DNA from 3 places in the Georgenia deserti genome. Region 2 is predicted to be linked to each of the others. Evidence: riboswitches for the same ligand, from Rfam matches in the RefSeq annotation. Region 2 holds a riboswitch; each other region holds the start of a gene.
The links. A riboswitch is a leader RNA that binds a small molecule or an ion and turns the genes downstream of it on or off. The one in region 2 is predicted to bind thiamine pyrophosphate.
Positions count from the first base shown of each region.

Region 1: it holds a riboswitch for thiamine pyrophosphate, as region 2 does, so the genes downstream of both, ACFSE6_RS07730 (YkoF family thiamine/hydroxymethylpyrimidine-binding protein) here and ACFSE6_RS13060 (thiamine ABC transporter substrate-binding protein) in region 2, are expected to answer to the same signal.
Region 3: it holds a riboswitch for thiamine pyrophosphate, as region 2 does, so the genes downstream of both, thiM (hydroxyethylthiazole kinase) here and ACFSE6_RS13060 (thiamine ABC transporter substrate-binding protein) in region 2, are expected to answer to the same signal.

Region 1 is NZ_JBHUEE010000003.1:196,880-201,148, forward strand. It holds gene ACFSE6_RS07720 (ABC transporter ATP-binding protein) at 1-1,303, opposite strand, end outside; gene ACFSE6_RS07725 (ECF transporter S component) at 1,300-1,911, opposite strand; gene ACFSE6_RS07730 (YkoF family thiamine/hydroxymethylpyrimidine-binding protein) at 1,917-2,636, opposite strand; TPP riboswitch at 2,687-2,795, opposite strand; gene ACFSE6_RS07735 (dihydrofolate reductase family protein) at 2,930-3,463, shown strand; gene ACFSE6_RS07740 (RNA polymerase subunit sigma-70) at 3,460-4,269, shown strand, end outside.
Region 2 is NZ_JBHUEE010000007.1:22,714-26,982, forward strand. It holds gene ACFSE6_RS13055 (ABC transporter permease) at 1-712, opposite strand, end outside; gene ACFSE6_RS13060 (thiamine ABC transporter substrate-binding protein) at 712-1,836, opposite strand; TPP riboswitch at 1,881-1,985, opposite strand; gene ACFSE6_RS13065 (alpha-D-ribose 1-methylphosphonate 5-triphosphate diphosphatase) at 2,071-3,312, opposite strand; gene ACFSE6_RS13070 (ATP-binding cassette domain-containing protein) at 3,309-4,064, opposite strand; gene ACFSE6_RS13075 (alpha-D-ribose 1-methylphosphonate 5-phosphate C-P-lyase PhnJ) at 4,092-4,269, opposite strand, start outside.
Region 3 is NZ_JBHUEE010000003.1:289,125-293,393, reverse strand. It holds gene ACFSE6_RS08115 (thiolase family protein) at 1-282, opposite strand, end outside; gene ACFSE6_RS08110 (acetoacetate--CoA ligase) at 279-2,243, opposite strand; TPP riboswitch at 2,486-2,584, shown strand; gene thiM (hydroxyethylthiazole kinase) at 2,576-3,397, shown strand; gene thiE (thiamine phosphate synthase) at 3,394-4,056, shown strand; gene thiD (bifunctional hydroxymethylpyrimidine kinase/phosphomethylpyrimidine kinase) at 4,053-4,269, shown strand, end outside.

The sequences.
Region 1 (4,269 bases), on a different contig from region 2:
TGCCGGTCGTCAGCCCGTGCGCGATCTCGCCACGCACGGTGTTCGCGACGAACTGGTGCTCGGCGTTCTGGAACACCATGCCGGGCCGTGGCCCGTCGACCGTGCCCGACCGTGGCGGCAGGAGGCCGGCGAGCGTGAGCAGCAGCGTCGACTTCCCGACGCCGTTCGCGCCGAGGATCGCGACCACCTCACGGGCGTGCACCTCGAGGTCGACCCCGGTGAGCAGCGCCGGCGGCCGGGGATCCTTCCGGCGTCGTCGCGGCGACGGACGTGCGACGGCGAGGTCCCGGGCGGCCAGCAGCGGCACGCCAGGCGCTCCCGCTGAAGCGTCGCCATGCGCTCCCGCTGGAGCGCGGTTCGCCCCGTGCGGTGACACGTCAGGTCCTGCACAGGATTGACGAGTCGGCACATCATTGACGAGTCGCGGACCGGGGGAGGTCACCAGCGAGTCCAGGTAGGCGACGTTCTCGGGGTGGGCGAGCCCGCCGTCGGCACCGGTCAGCGCCTGCAGCTCGGCGTCCAGCGGTAGCCAGCATCCCGCGGCGTGCAGGTCCCTCGCACAGTCGCGCAGCACAACGTCGGTCGGCCCGTCGGCGATGACCCGTCCGGTCTCGTCGAGCGCCAGCGCGCGGCCGGGCAGACCCGTGGTGCCCGCGCCCCCGGCCCATTCGTCCAGCCGGTGCTCGACCAGCATCACGGCCGGCCGGTAGGTCTCCACAGCCCGGCCGAGTGCCTCGCGGACTGCCGCGACGCCGTCGGGATCGAGCATCGAGGTCGGTTCGTCCAGCAGTAGGACGTCCGGTTCGGTGACCAGTGCGGCCGCGAGCGCGACACGCTGGGACTCCCCGCCGGAGAGGGCTGCGGTGGCGCGCGTGCGCAGGTGCGCGGCGCCGGCCGCCTGGAGCGCCGCGCCGATCCGCCCGTCGATCGCCGCCGGCTCGACCGCGTGGTTCTCCAACGGCAGGGCGAGCTCCTGCTCGACCACGGGCAGGCACACGGACGAGGAGGGGTCCTGGGCGACCATGCCCAGGTGCCGGGAGCGTTCGACCACGGTGGTCTCCTCCGTCGTCGTCCCGGCCACGGTCACCTCGCCGGCGAGCTCAGCGTGGACGGTGTGCGGAACGACCCCGGTGATCGTGTGCACCAGCGTGGACTTGCCGGAACCCGACGCACCGAGAATCACCACCTGCTCGCCCGGGCTGAGCCGCAGGGTGAGGTCGGTCAGGACCGGCTCGTCCCGCCGCGGGAAGGAGACCGTGACGCCGACCAGGTCGACGACGTCAGGCGGTGGCGTGGTCCTCATGACCGCGCGGCGGCGCGCCCGATGGCGAAGTTGTCGACGACGCCGGTCCGGGCCAGCGCGTCGACGATCACCTTGGCGAGCAGGCCGCCGAGGACGACGCCGGAGACGCACTGCATCACCAGTCGCAGGGCGAAGATGTCCTGCCCGTACCACCCGGAGCGGAACGCGGTGAAGAAGAAGACCAGGCCCGCGCCGAGGAGGCCGGAGAGGGCGAAGACGCCCCAGCCGTAGCGCCGGTAGCGGGTCAGAGCGAAGGCGAGTTCGCTGCCGAAGCCCTGGATCGCCGCAGAGATGATGAGCGTGGGCCCGACGGGCGAGCCGAGGAAGACCACCTCGATCACCGAGGCGAGGATCTCGGCGGCGATGCCGGCACCGGGGCGCCGGATGATCGCGATCGCGATCGGGGCGACGAGCAACCAGCCACCGAGCAGGAGATGCTGGGAGAGATCGCCAGCGGGCCCCATGAGGACCGCCAGACCGTTCCAGGCCTGGACGAGCACCCAGTAGACGAACCCGAAGACGACGCCGAGGACGACCATGAGCACGAGGTCGCGCATGGTCCAGGCCGGACGCCGGGACAGACGCGGGCCGGAGGTGTCGGTGCGCATCGCCGTCAGCCCTCCGCCTGCGAGGGCGAGCCCACCGAGATCGTCAGGTGCGTGACCACGTGCGGGACGTGTGCGCCGACTTGCGACCAGGCGTCGACCGCCGTCGCGACCACCTCGGAGACGTCACCGGTGAGCTTGGTCGCGTAGTGGTTCGGGCTCGCGCCGGTCCCTCGCCGGTGCGCCGCGGCGATGGCCTCCTCGATGTGGGTCATGTGGTCGTCCGGGTCGCCACCGTCGAGCAGCGGGTACAGCGACCACTGTGCAGCGGCCGCGATGCCGGTCGCTTCGAGCTCGACGGGCGCCGGGTCCGGCAGGCCGGTCACGGACAGGTCACACGCCAGCTCGCCGGGGCAGCCCCGCGAGAACAGCGCGTGCGCCACCACGTGCCCGCCGCCGGACCGGCGCGAGGCGGCGGCGAGGACGGCGGTCAGGTAGTCCGCGAGTCGCTGCTCGGCCGGCGCCTCTTGCGCACCGACATAGGTGCTGACCTCATCGGTCTCCAGGACGAGGCCGTGGGCCAACCCGGCCTCCTCGACGTCGGCCAGCGCACCGAGGATGACGTCGACGAAGGCATCGGTGTGCGGATGGATGCTGAACCTCATGCCGATCCCGAGCTCGGCCGGGGTAGCTCCCGGCCGGCGGCCACGGGTGGTCGACACGCTCGAGGACCGGTCCGACGGCGCGGTCGGTTCGGTCGGTGGCGTCGCGTCAGTCTGTGTGGTCATCACGGTCCCTCTTCTCGGGCCCGCGGGTACGTCGAGACTCGCCGTCGCAGGCGACGGCGGGTGCCCTGCTCCCTACGCCGGTGCGAACCGGATCAGGTGTACGGGTCTGCGGACGTTCCGCACTCTCAGCGCCTTCTCGGCGCTCCCCGGGGGTCACGTCGAACTTAGCCACACGGCAGGCGACTGTCCACACGGCTCGGATCCCGGACCGGCGCACCGATGACTGACCCACCGCTCGGACGTCTATCACTGTGACGGGCCGAACGGCGGCCCCCACGAGAAAGGTCGGATCGATGATCCTCACCAGTCACTTCATCACGCTCGACGGCGTGGTCCAGGCTCCGGAAGACTGGCACGCGTCCTTCGCGTCGGACGAGCAGTACGACGTCATGCGCAGCCAGCTGGCTCGCCTCGACGGCCACCTCATCGGACGGCGCACATACGACGAGTTCGCCGCCTACTGGCCACACCAGGACGGGGAGGTCCCGTTGGCCGACGAGACGAACAGCCTGCACAAGTTCGTGGTGTCCTCGACCGCCGAAGTCGGCTACCAACCGGCCGAGGTCATCGCCGCCGACGCGCGCACCGCCGTCGCCGAGGTCGAGCGCCGTGGCCTGACGGTCGGCGTGTACGGCGCCACCCGCCTGACCCGGGCACTCCTGTCCATCGACGCCGTCGACGAGATGCAGTTCTATCTCGACCCGGTCGTTCTCGGCACGGGTGAGCGGCTCTTCGACGCCGGCGTCGGCCAATCGCGATTGGTCCTCGGAGCTGCTCGCGAGCTGCCGCACGGCGTGATGCACCTGACCTACCGGAGGTCGGCGTGACAGGCCCCGGGAAGAAGACGGGGCGCCGCGAGGCGCTCGAGGCCGAACTCGCCCGGCAACGGCCGCGGCTGAGGCTGCACTGCTACCAGATGGTCGGCAACCTCGACGACGCCGACGACCTCACTCAGGAGACGGCGTTACGGGCCTGGCGTGGTTGGCAGACCTATCGAGGCAACTCGTCCCTGACCACCTGGCTGTACCAGATCGCGTCCCACGCCTGCCTCGACCATCTACGGCGCCGGGCGCGGGAACGCCGTCCCCACGTCCCGGCGTCGGACTTCCCGAGCGTCCCGGCCCAGGTAGCCGTTCCGTGGCTGCAGCCCTACACGGATGAGGCGGTCGGCCTGGCCGCCGGCACTGCGGAGCGGGCGCCCGGACCCGAGGACCGGACGCTCGCGCGTGAGACCGTCCGCCTCACCTTCGTCGCCGCGGTCCAGTTCCTCCCGCCACGCCAGCGTGTGGCCTTGTTGTTGCGGGACGGACTCGACTGGCCGGTGCACCGGTGTGCCGAGACGCTGGAGACATCACCGGCGGCGGTCAACAGCGCCGTGCAGCGTGCCCGCGCGAGGATGCGGGACGTGCTCGGGGTCGATCCGGACCGATGGGACGCCGGCGAGCGTGCCGGACCGCTGGTGGAGGAGTACATCGCGGCGATCGAGTCGGCCGACGACGCACGCATCGCCCGGCTGCTGCACACCGAGGTCCAGGTCAGTCACGCCCCGTGGGCGGGCGGGAACATGACCGACGACGTCGTCTGGTACGGCGGTGTGGACACTGTCCTCGACGGGTGGGCACCGATTCTGCAC
Region 2 (4,269 bases):
CAGTCTCCACGGTGCCGTAGTCGACACCGCCCAGCACCATGACGACGCCGAACGCCGTCGCACAGAACAGGAACACCACGGAGGCGGCCGAGGCGATCGCCGGCCCGAGCGCCGGCAGGGTGACGGTCACGAAGGCGCGCACCGGCCCGGCACCCAGCGCGCGCGCGGCCTGCTCGAGCCTGGGGTCGAGCCTGGACCACAGCGCTCCCACGGTGCGGACCACGACCGCGTAGTTGAAGAACACCAGGGCGAGGACGACGGCGGTGAAGGTCCCGTCGAGGCCGAGGAACCCCAGCGGGCCGCCGTCGGTCAGGAGGGCGCGGAACGCGACGCCGACGACGACGGTGGGCAGCACGAACGGCACGGTCACGAAGGCCCGGACCAGTCCCTGGCCGCGGAACCGGCACCGGTAGAGCACGTACGCGCCGGGCACGCCCAGCACCACGGCGACCGCGGTGCCGACCGCCGACTGGGCCAGGGTCATCCCGATGACGCGCCAGGTCCGGTCGCGGGAGAGCACGTCGGCGAAACCGGAGAGGTCGAGTGCGCCGTCGGTCATAACGCCGCGAGCGAGCAGGGTCAGCACGGGCCAGGCGAAGAAGGTGCCGAGGAAGACGAGCGGGACGGCGGCGGCGACCACCCAGAACAGCGCCGCCGCCCCGCCCCGAGAGAACGTCCGATCCGGCAGCGGCCGGCCGGTGACCACGGCCATCAGCCGACCACGATCTCCCGCCACGCGGCGATCCAGTCCTCGCGGTTGGCGTCGACCGTGGCCGGGTCGACGGCGCGGGGTTCCTCGGCCAGCGGCGCGTGCTGCCGCCAGGCCTGCGGCAGGTCGACCGAGTCGTCGACGGGGTACATGTACATCTGGCCGGGGATGTCCTCCTGGACCGGCGTGGAGACCAAGAAGTCCACGAAGGCGCGCGCCCCCTGGGGATTCTCGGCACCCGCGAGGACACCGGCGTACTCGACCTGCCGGAAGCAGGTGGACAGCAGCGCACCGGTGCGGGGCTCGCCGCCGGACTCGGGGACCTCGGCCGCGGGTGAGGAGGCGTAGGAGAGCACGATCGGGCGCTCGCCCGCCCCCTCGGAGCCGGAGAAGTCGACGTAGTAGGCGTCGGACCAGGAGTCGACGACCTTGAGACCGTTGGCATCGAGGTCGCGCCAGTAGTCCTGCCAGCCGTCCTCGCCGAACTCGTCGACGGTGGCGAGCAGAAGGGCCAGTCCCGGTGAGGAGGTGGCCGGGTTGGTCACCACCGTCAGGTCGCGGTAGTCCTCCTCGGTCAGGTCCGCGAAGGTCTGCGGCTCGGGGACGTCGTGCTCGGCGAACCACCGGTGATCCACGTTGAGGCAGACATCGCCCATGTCCACGGGCGTGAGGGTGTCGCCGAGGTCGTAGGCGTCGGCGGAGGCCGGCTGGTCCGCCGGGGTGTACGGCGCGAGGACGTCGGCGCCGACCGCTCGGGCGGCGAAAGCGTTGTCGATCCCGTAGACGACGTCGCCCAGCGGGGAGTCGGCCGTGAGCACGAGCTGGTTGACCAGGGCGCCCGCGTCACCCGGGGCGACGGTCTCGAGCGTGTAGCCGGTCTCGGCCTCGAACCCGGACAGGAGCTCCTCGCTCAGCGCGAAGGAGTCGTGGGTGACGACGGTGAGGGTGCCGCCGGAGTCCCCGCCGTCCTCGGTGTCCGCGGCGGAGCTGTCCTCGCCCGCCGGGGCGCTGTCGGTTCCGTCGCCGGCGGTCTCGTCCCCGTTGCCGGTGAGGGTGCAGGCCGTGAGGGCCAACGTGGCGACGGCGACGACGCCGGTGCGGACGAGCCGCGTGGCGGTGTGGGCCATGGCGTTCCTCCCGTGGTGCAGGAGGGCCTGCGAGCGCGCTCGCAGGGAGAGACGTCCCGACTCCCTTCGCCGGTGCTAACCGGTGCAGGTTCGAGGGTCTGCGGAGGTCCGCACTCTCAGCGCCCGGTGGCGCTCCCCTGTCGTGCTGCCGACAGTAACACCGCGGGAGGATGCGGCGTGGCGGCCGTGAGGTCCTGACCCGTCATGCCGGCCGCCCGTGAGGCGGCCGCGCCGTCAGGTGGCGGCTCCTGCCCGGAGCGTGGCGACGGCGTAGGGCCAGTGCCCGGTGTCGTCGACCAGCGCCAGGTCGGCGCGCATCCCGGGCGCGATGACGCCGCGGTCGGTCAACCCGGCCACGCGCGCGGGGCCGGAGGTGATGAGGCCGACGGCGCGGGGCAGGTCGACGATGCCGTCGCGGGCCAGCAGCGTCACCGCGGCGAGCAGCGCCGTGGGCAGGTAGTCCGACGCCAGGGCGTCGACGACGCCGCGGGAGACGAGTTCGCGCGCGGAAACGTTGCCGGAGTGCGAACTCCCGCGCAGCACGTTGGGGGCACCGGCCACGACGTGCAGGCCGCGGTCGCGGGCACGCTCGGCGGCGGCGAGGGTCGTCGGGAACTCGGCCACGGCCCCGCCCCGGGCTGCCAGGGCGTCGACCGCCTCCGGAGAATCGGGATCGTGTCCGACGAGGCGGATCAGCCCGTCGCGGGCGAGTCCGGACAGCCAGTCGAGGTTCGCCGCGCGGACGTCGGCGAGGGCCGCGCTCGCCCGCACTCGGGCGCCGATCCGTGCGTCCGCCTCGTCCGGGGACATGCCGTCCCGTTCGATCATGAACCGGCGCAGGCCGGAGGGGTCGGCGTACTGGCCCTGACCGGGTGTGTGGTCCTCGTGCGAGACGAGCGCCGGCGGTTCGCCGCCGCGGTGACGGCCCAGCGCCTCGATCCGCCGGGAGAGGGTGGTCGCCCCCGCGGCGGAGAGCACGTCGAGACGGTGCAGCACGCGGTGGTCCACGCGGTAGGACGGCGTCGTGTCCGCCACCCCGCACAGGTCGAGCGCGCGGTCGGGACGGCGGGCGACGCCGCGGGTGTTCTGGTGCTGGAACGCGGCACCGTGGAACATCGTGGTGGTCCCGGCCGCTGCGGCACGTCCCTCGAAGGAGGCCATGGCGAACTCGATCGGCACCTCGGCGCCGGGGCGAGGTGTCCGCTCGGTCTCGAGCGCGTCGCTGTGCACGTCGACGAAGCCCGGCAGCAGCAGGAGGTTCTGCCCGTCGATGACCGGGCGGTCGCCGGGCCCGGCGGACGCGCCGGTGGTCACGTCCTCGATGCGGCCGTCCTCGACGGTGATCGTGGCGTTCTCGACGATCCGCTCGGCCAGGACGGCCCGGACTCCCCGCAGCCGGTAGGACGGGCGTGGGGCGCCGAGCGCCCAGGCCTCGGCCCGGTCGGCGCCGGGGACGGTGGTGGCCTCGACGCTCACGCGACCTCCTCCAGTGCGGTGTGGTGCTGGGCGAGGATCGTCTCCGGGCTGCCGTCCGCAAGGACCCGGCCACGGTCCATGACGACGGCACGGGTGGCCAGCCGCCGGATGATGCGCATGTCGTGATAGACGGCGAGGACGCTGACCTCCCGGCGGGCGAGCGTGTCGATTTCCGCAAGCGCACGCTCCCGGTTACCGGGGTCGAGCGCCGAGACGGGCTCGTCGAGCAGGAGCAGGCGCGGCGGGCTGACGATCCCGGCAGCGAGGTTGACGCGTTGCCGCTCCCCACCGGAGAGCACGCTGCAGTCGACGGCCCACAACGGCTCGTCGATCCCGAGCCGGCGCAGGGTCCCGACGGCGGCGTCCTCGGCGGCGTCGGCCTCGAGACCGCGGCGCCGTGCCGCGGTGCGGACGTGCTGCAGTGGACCGGTGCGCGGCGGGGCGGCGAGGAACTGGGCGACGTAGCCGATCTCGCGGCCGCGCAGCCGGGCGAGCTGCCGGTCCGGCAGCGTGGTCAGCTCGACGGGTCCCGAGCCGGTCCGCAGCGTGACACGGCCGGCGTCCGGCAGGTAGGTGCGGTAGACGCACCGCAGCAGGCTGGACTTGCCGGCACCGCTGGCGCCGGCGACGGCGACGTGCTCACCGGGGCCGACGTCCAGGGCGACCCCGTCGAGCGAAGTGATCACGCGGCCGGTGGCGTGCAGCGTGAATGTCTTGTGCAGTCCGGTCACCGACAGGATCGGCGTCGTCATCTCGTCTCCTTGTCCGTGGCCACCCGCTCAGCCGCGGGCGGCGGCGACGAGGCGCTGGGTGTAGGCCTCGTGCGGGTCGGCGAAGAGCTGGTCGGTCAGGCCCTGCTCGATGACCAGGCCGCGGTGCATGACCAGCGCCCGGTCGGTCAACGCCCGGATGACGCCGAAGTCGTGACTGACCACGACGACGGCGATGCTGCGTTCG
Region 3 (4,269 bases), on a different contig from region 2:
CCCCGGGCCGGTGGCTCCGCCGAGGTCGACCACGTTGGCGGCACGTGGCGCCAGACCCAGGTACTCGGCGAGGGTGGCGGGGACGTGCTGCGGTGTCTCGCCCACCTGCGGGCCCATGAACAGGCCGTCGACGTCGCCCGGTTCCAACCCGGCGTCGTCCAGCGCGAGCCGGGCGGCACGGGCGAGCAGCCCCATGGTGGTCGCACCCTCGGTGCGTCGCACCGGGGTCAGCTCGCCGACGCCGATGATCGCCGCGCGCGAGGTCCCGGGCGGCCGCGTCACACCGTCTCCTGCGCGAAGAGCTGGCGGTAGGCGGACAGGCACTGCGGGTTGGCCAGTGACGCCTCATTCTTGACCGGCAATCCGGCCGCAGCCGCCTTGGCCGCGCCCTCGGCCTTCTTGCCGTTGTGCGTCACCGGGACCGCGGGTACCGCGAACACCTGCGCCGGCACGTGCCGCGGCGAGGCTTGCGCACGGATGTCCGCCCGCAGAGCGCTGACCAGCTCGTCGCTGAGGTCCACGCCGTCGGCGGGGACGACGCACAGCACCACGTCCTCGTCCGTGGCCCGCTGGTGCCCGAACACGACGGCGTCGGCGATCTCCGGGCGGCGGTCGACCACGCGGTAGATCTCCGCGGTGCCGATCCGCACCCCCTGGGGCTTGAGCGTCGTGTCGCTGCGGCCGTAGACGACCACCGAGCGGCGCGGCGTGATCTCGGCGAGGTCGCCGTGGGTCCAGATGTCGGGGCGGTCGGCGAAGTAGGCGTCGTGGTAGCGGCGCAGGCCTCCCTCGCCGAGGAAGGTCAGCGGCATGGAGGGGAACGGCTCGGTGCACACCAGCTCGCCCTTGACCCCGACCACCGGGGCGCCGCGCTCGTCCAGGACGGCCATGGCGTGGCCGAGGGCGAGGCAGGTGATCTCCCCGCGCCGGACGGGATGGATCGGCGAGCCGAGCTGGAAGCAGCCGTGGATCTCCGTCCCGCCGCAGATCGAGGCCACGATCATGTCGGCCTTGACGTGGGCGTACAACCAGTCGTACTGCTCCGGGCTCAGTGGCGCCCCGGCGGAGAGGACGGAGCGGAGCATTCCCAGGTCGTGGTGCTCGGCCGGTCGGTAGCCGGCACCGGTGAGGCCGGAGAGGTAGGCGGGCGAGGTGCCGAAGTGCGTGATCCCGGCGTCCTCGGCCAGCCGCCACAGGTGCCCGCGGTCCGGTGTCCCGTCGGGCCTGCGTGGGGCCGGGTTGCCGTCGATGAGGACGACGGCGGCGCCGGCCGCGAGCACCGAGACGACCCAGCCGTACATCATCCACCCGGTCGAGGTGAACCAGGAGTGCACATCGCCCGGGCGGACGTCGCCGTGCAGCACGTGTTCCTTGAGGTGCTGGAGGAGCACGCCGCCCGCGCCGTGCACGATGGCCTTCGGCAGCCCGGTGGTCCCGGAGGTGAACATGATGAGCCCGGGGGTGTCGAACGGGTGCCGCTCGAGGACGAGCTCCGCGCCGGTGTCGCAGAACTCCTCCTGCCACTGCGGAGTACCGGTGACGACGAGCTCCGCGCGGGCCTCGAGACCATCGAGGACCTCACGAGCCTTGGCGGCGACGTCGAACGCCCTGCCGTTGTAGGTGTAGCTGCCGGCCGAGATGACGAGCGCGGGGGAGACCTGCCCGATCCGGTCCCGCAGTCCCACCGGCCCGAAGTCGGGCGAGCAGCCGGCCCAGGCCGCGCCGAGGCTCAGGGTGGCGAGCATCGCGGCGAGATTGTCGACGTCGTTCGGCATGATGCCGGCGACGACGGAGCCGCGGCGCACGCCCCGAGCCCGCAGCCCGGCCTGGACGGCCGCCACCCGGCCGCGGAGCTGGTCCAACGTCAGGCGAGTGTGGACGCCCGTCTCGTCGGCCGCGACGACGGCGAGGCGGCCGCCGGCGCCCCGCAACAGGTTCTCCGTGACGTTCAACCGCCCGTGCGGGAAGAAGCGGGTGCCGAACATGTGGCCGTGCCGCAGGGACGCCAGCTCCTCCTGGTGCGCCGTCGCCCCGGGGGGCTGCTCGATGACGTCACCCTTCTCGCCGACGACGCCGGCGAAGTCCCACAGCGCGGACCAGAAGCCGGCGCGGTCGGTGACCGACCAGGCGTGCAGCTCGTCGTAGCGGTGCGGGTCGAGGCCCTGGGCACGGGCGAAGCGCGCCATCGCCGAGTCCTCGAACGCCGACTCCGGCGGCGTCCACAGCACGGTCGGTTCGGGCATGTGGCCGGGCCTCCTCTCCGGTCTCGTCACGGACTCGTATCTACGCACACGCGGTACGCAGACGGGTGCAGGGTGCAGGCTGCCCCTTATCCCGCCGCGTGAGAAGGACGGGGACGGCATGTGAGACCGCCGGGCCGGCCGGGACCAGCATCCGAGACATCGGCGAGGGCGCTTGCCCTCGGTGGTGATCGCTCACGCTCACCGACCGAACGCGCGCCGACCCACCGGCGGGGGCGTACCCTGGCCACGACGCGGGGTGCCGTGCACCGGCACGGCTGAGAGCACACCCGTTGAACCTGATCTAGTTCGTACTAGCGAAGGGAACGTCGCAGATGTCTGCACCCTCCACTCCCGTCGACACCGTTGATCCGGGCGGTCTGGCAGCCGCCCTGTCCGCGCTACGGGAGGGCGCCCCGCTGGTCCAGTGCCTGACCAACGTCGTCGTCGCCCAATGGACCGCGAACACGCTGCTCGCCGCCGGTGCCAGCCCGGTGATGGTCGACAACCCGCAGGAGGCCCGCGCGTGCGCCGGCGTGGCCGGCGGCGTCCTCGTCAACGTCGGCACTCCCCAGGAGGAGACCGCCGCCGCCATGACCGAGGCGGTGGCGGGCGCCGCCGAGGCCGGCACGCCGTGGGTGCTCGACCCGGTCGGGGCAGGTGCCCTGGCGTGGCGGACGCGCATCGCCCATGACCTGCTCGGCCGCCACGCACCCGCCGTCATCCGCGGGAACGCCTCGGAGATCCTCGCCCTCGACGGGGGCACGGGCGGAAAGGGTGTCGAAGGCGTCGACGCCGCCGAGGACGCCATGCCCGCCGCCACCGCGCTGGCTCACGAACTGGGTTGCGTCGTCGCCGTCAGCGGTCGGGTGGACCACGTCACCGACGGCGAGCGAGTGGTGCGGGTGTCCAACGGCAGTCCGCTGCTGACCAAGGTCACCGGTGCGGGCTGCGCCCTCGGCGCGCTCATGGCCGGGTTCACCGCCGTCGTCGCCGACCGCCTGGTCGCCGCGACGGCCGCGACAGCGGTCTTCACACTCGCGGCCGAAGCCGCCCAACGCGCCGCCCGGGGACCGGGCAGCTTCGCCGTCGCGCTGCTCGACGAACTGGACCGCCTCCAACCTGCGGCCGTCGCCGACGGCGTCCGCCTCTCATGACGTCCGTGCGACCAGCGCCGGACTACTCGCTGTACCTGGTCACCGACACCGGGATGTGCGGCGAGCGGGGGGTGCCGAAGACCGTGGCCGCGGCCGTGCGGGCCGGGGTCACCATGGTCCAGCTGCGGGATCCGGACGCCGGTGACCGGGAGCTGGTGGCCCTGGGGCGGGCCGTCCGGGACGTGCTGGCCGGGACCGGGGTGCCGCTGCTGGTCAACGACCGCGCGGATCTCGTCGGCGAGATCGGGGCGGACGGCGCACACATCGGCCAGGGCGACATGTCCGTCCCGCGGGCTCGTGCCCTGCTCGGCGAGACGCGACTGCTGGGGCTGTCCGTGCACGACGTCGGGCAGGTCGAGGCCGCGCGTGAGTACGGCGAGGCCCTCGACTACCTCGGCGTCGGGCCGGTCTGGGCGACGTCGACCAAGCCCGGGCACGCCCCGCCGGGCGGCCCGGGTCGGCTGCGCGACGTCGTGGCCGCGAGCCCGTGGCCGTGCGTCGCCATCGGCGGGATCGACGCCGGGCGGATCGCCGAGGTGCGGGCGACCGGCGTGGCCGGTGCCGCCGTCGTCAGCGCGATCTGTGCCGCCGACGAACCCGCGGCGGCCACGCGTGAGCTACGCGACCGCTGGGACGCCGCGAGGGAAGGAGCCTCATGACCGCGATCCCCGTCACGCTGACCATCGCCGGATCCGACCCCTCGGGCGGCGCCGGCATCCAGGCGGACCTGAAGACCTTCTCCGCGCTCGGCGCCTACGGCTGCGCGGTGCTGACCGCCCTGACCGCCCAGTCCACCCAGGGCGTGACCGGGGTGCACCCGGTGCCGCCGGAGTTCGTCCGGGAGCAGCTCGAGACGCTCGTGGACGACGTGT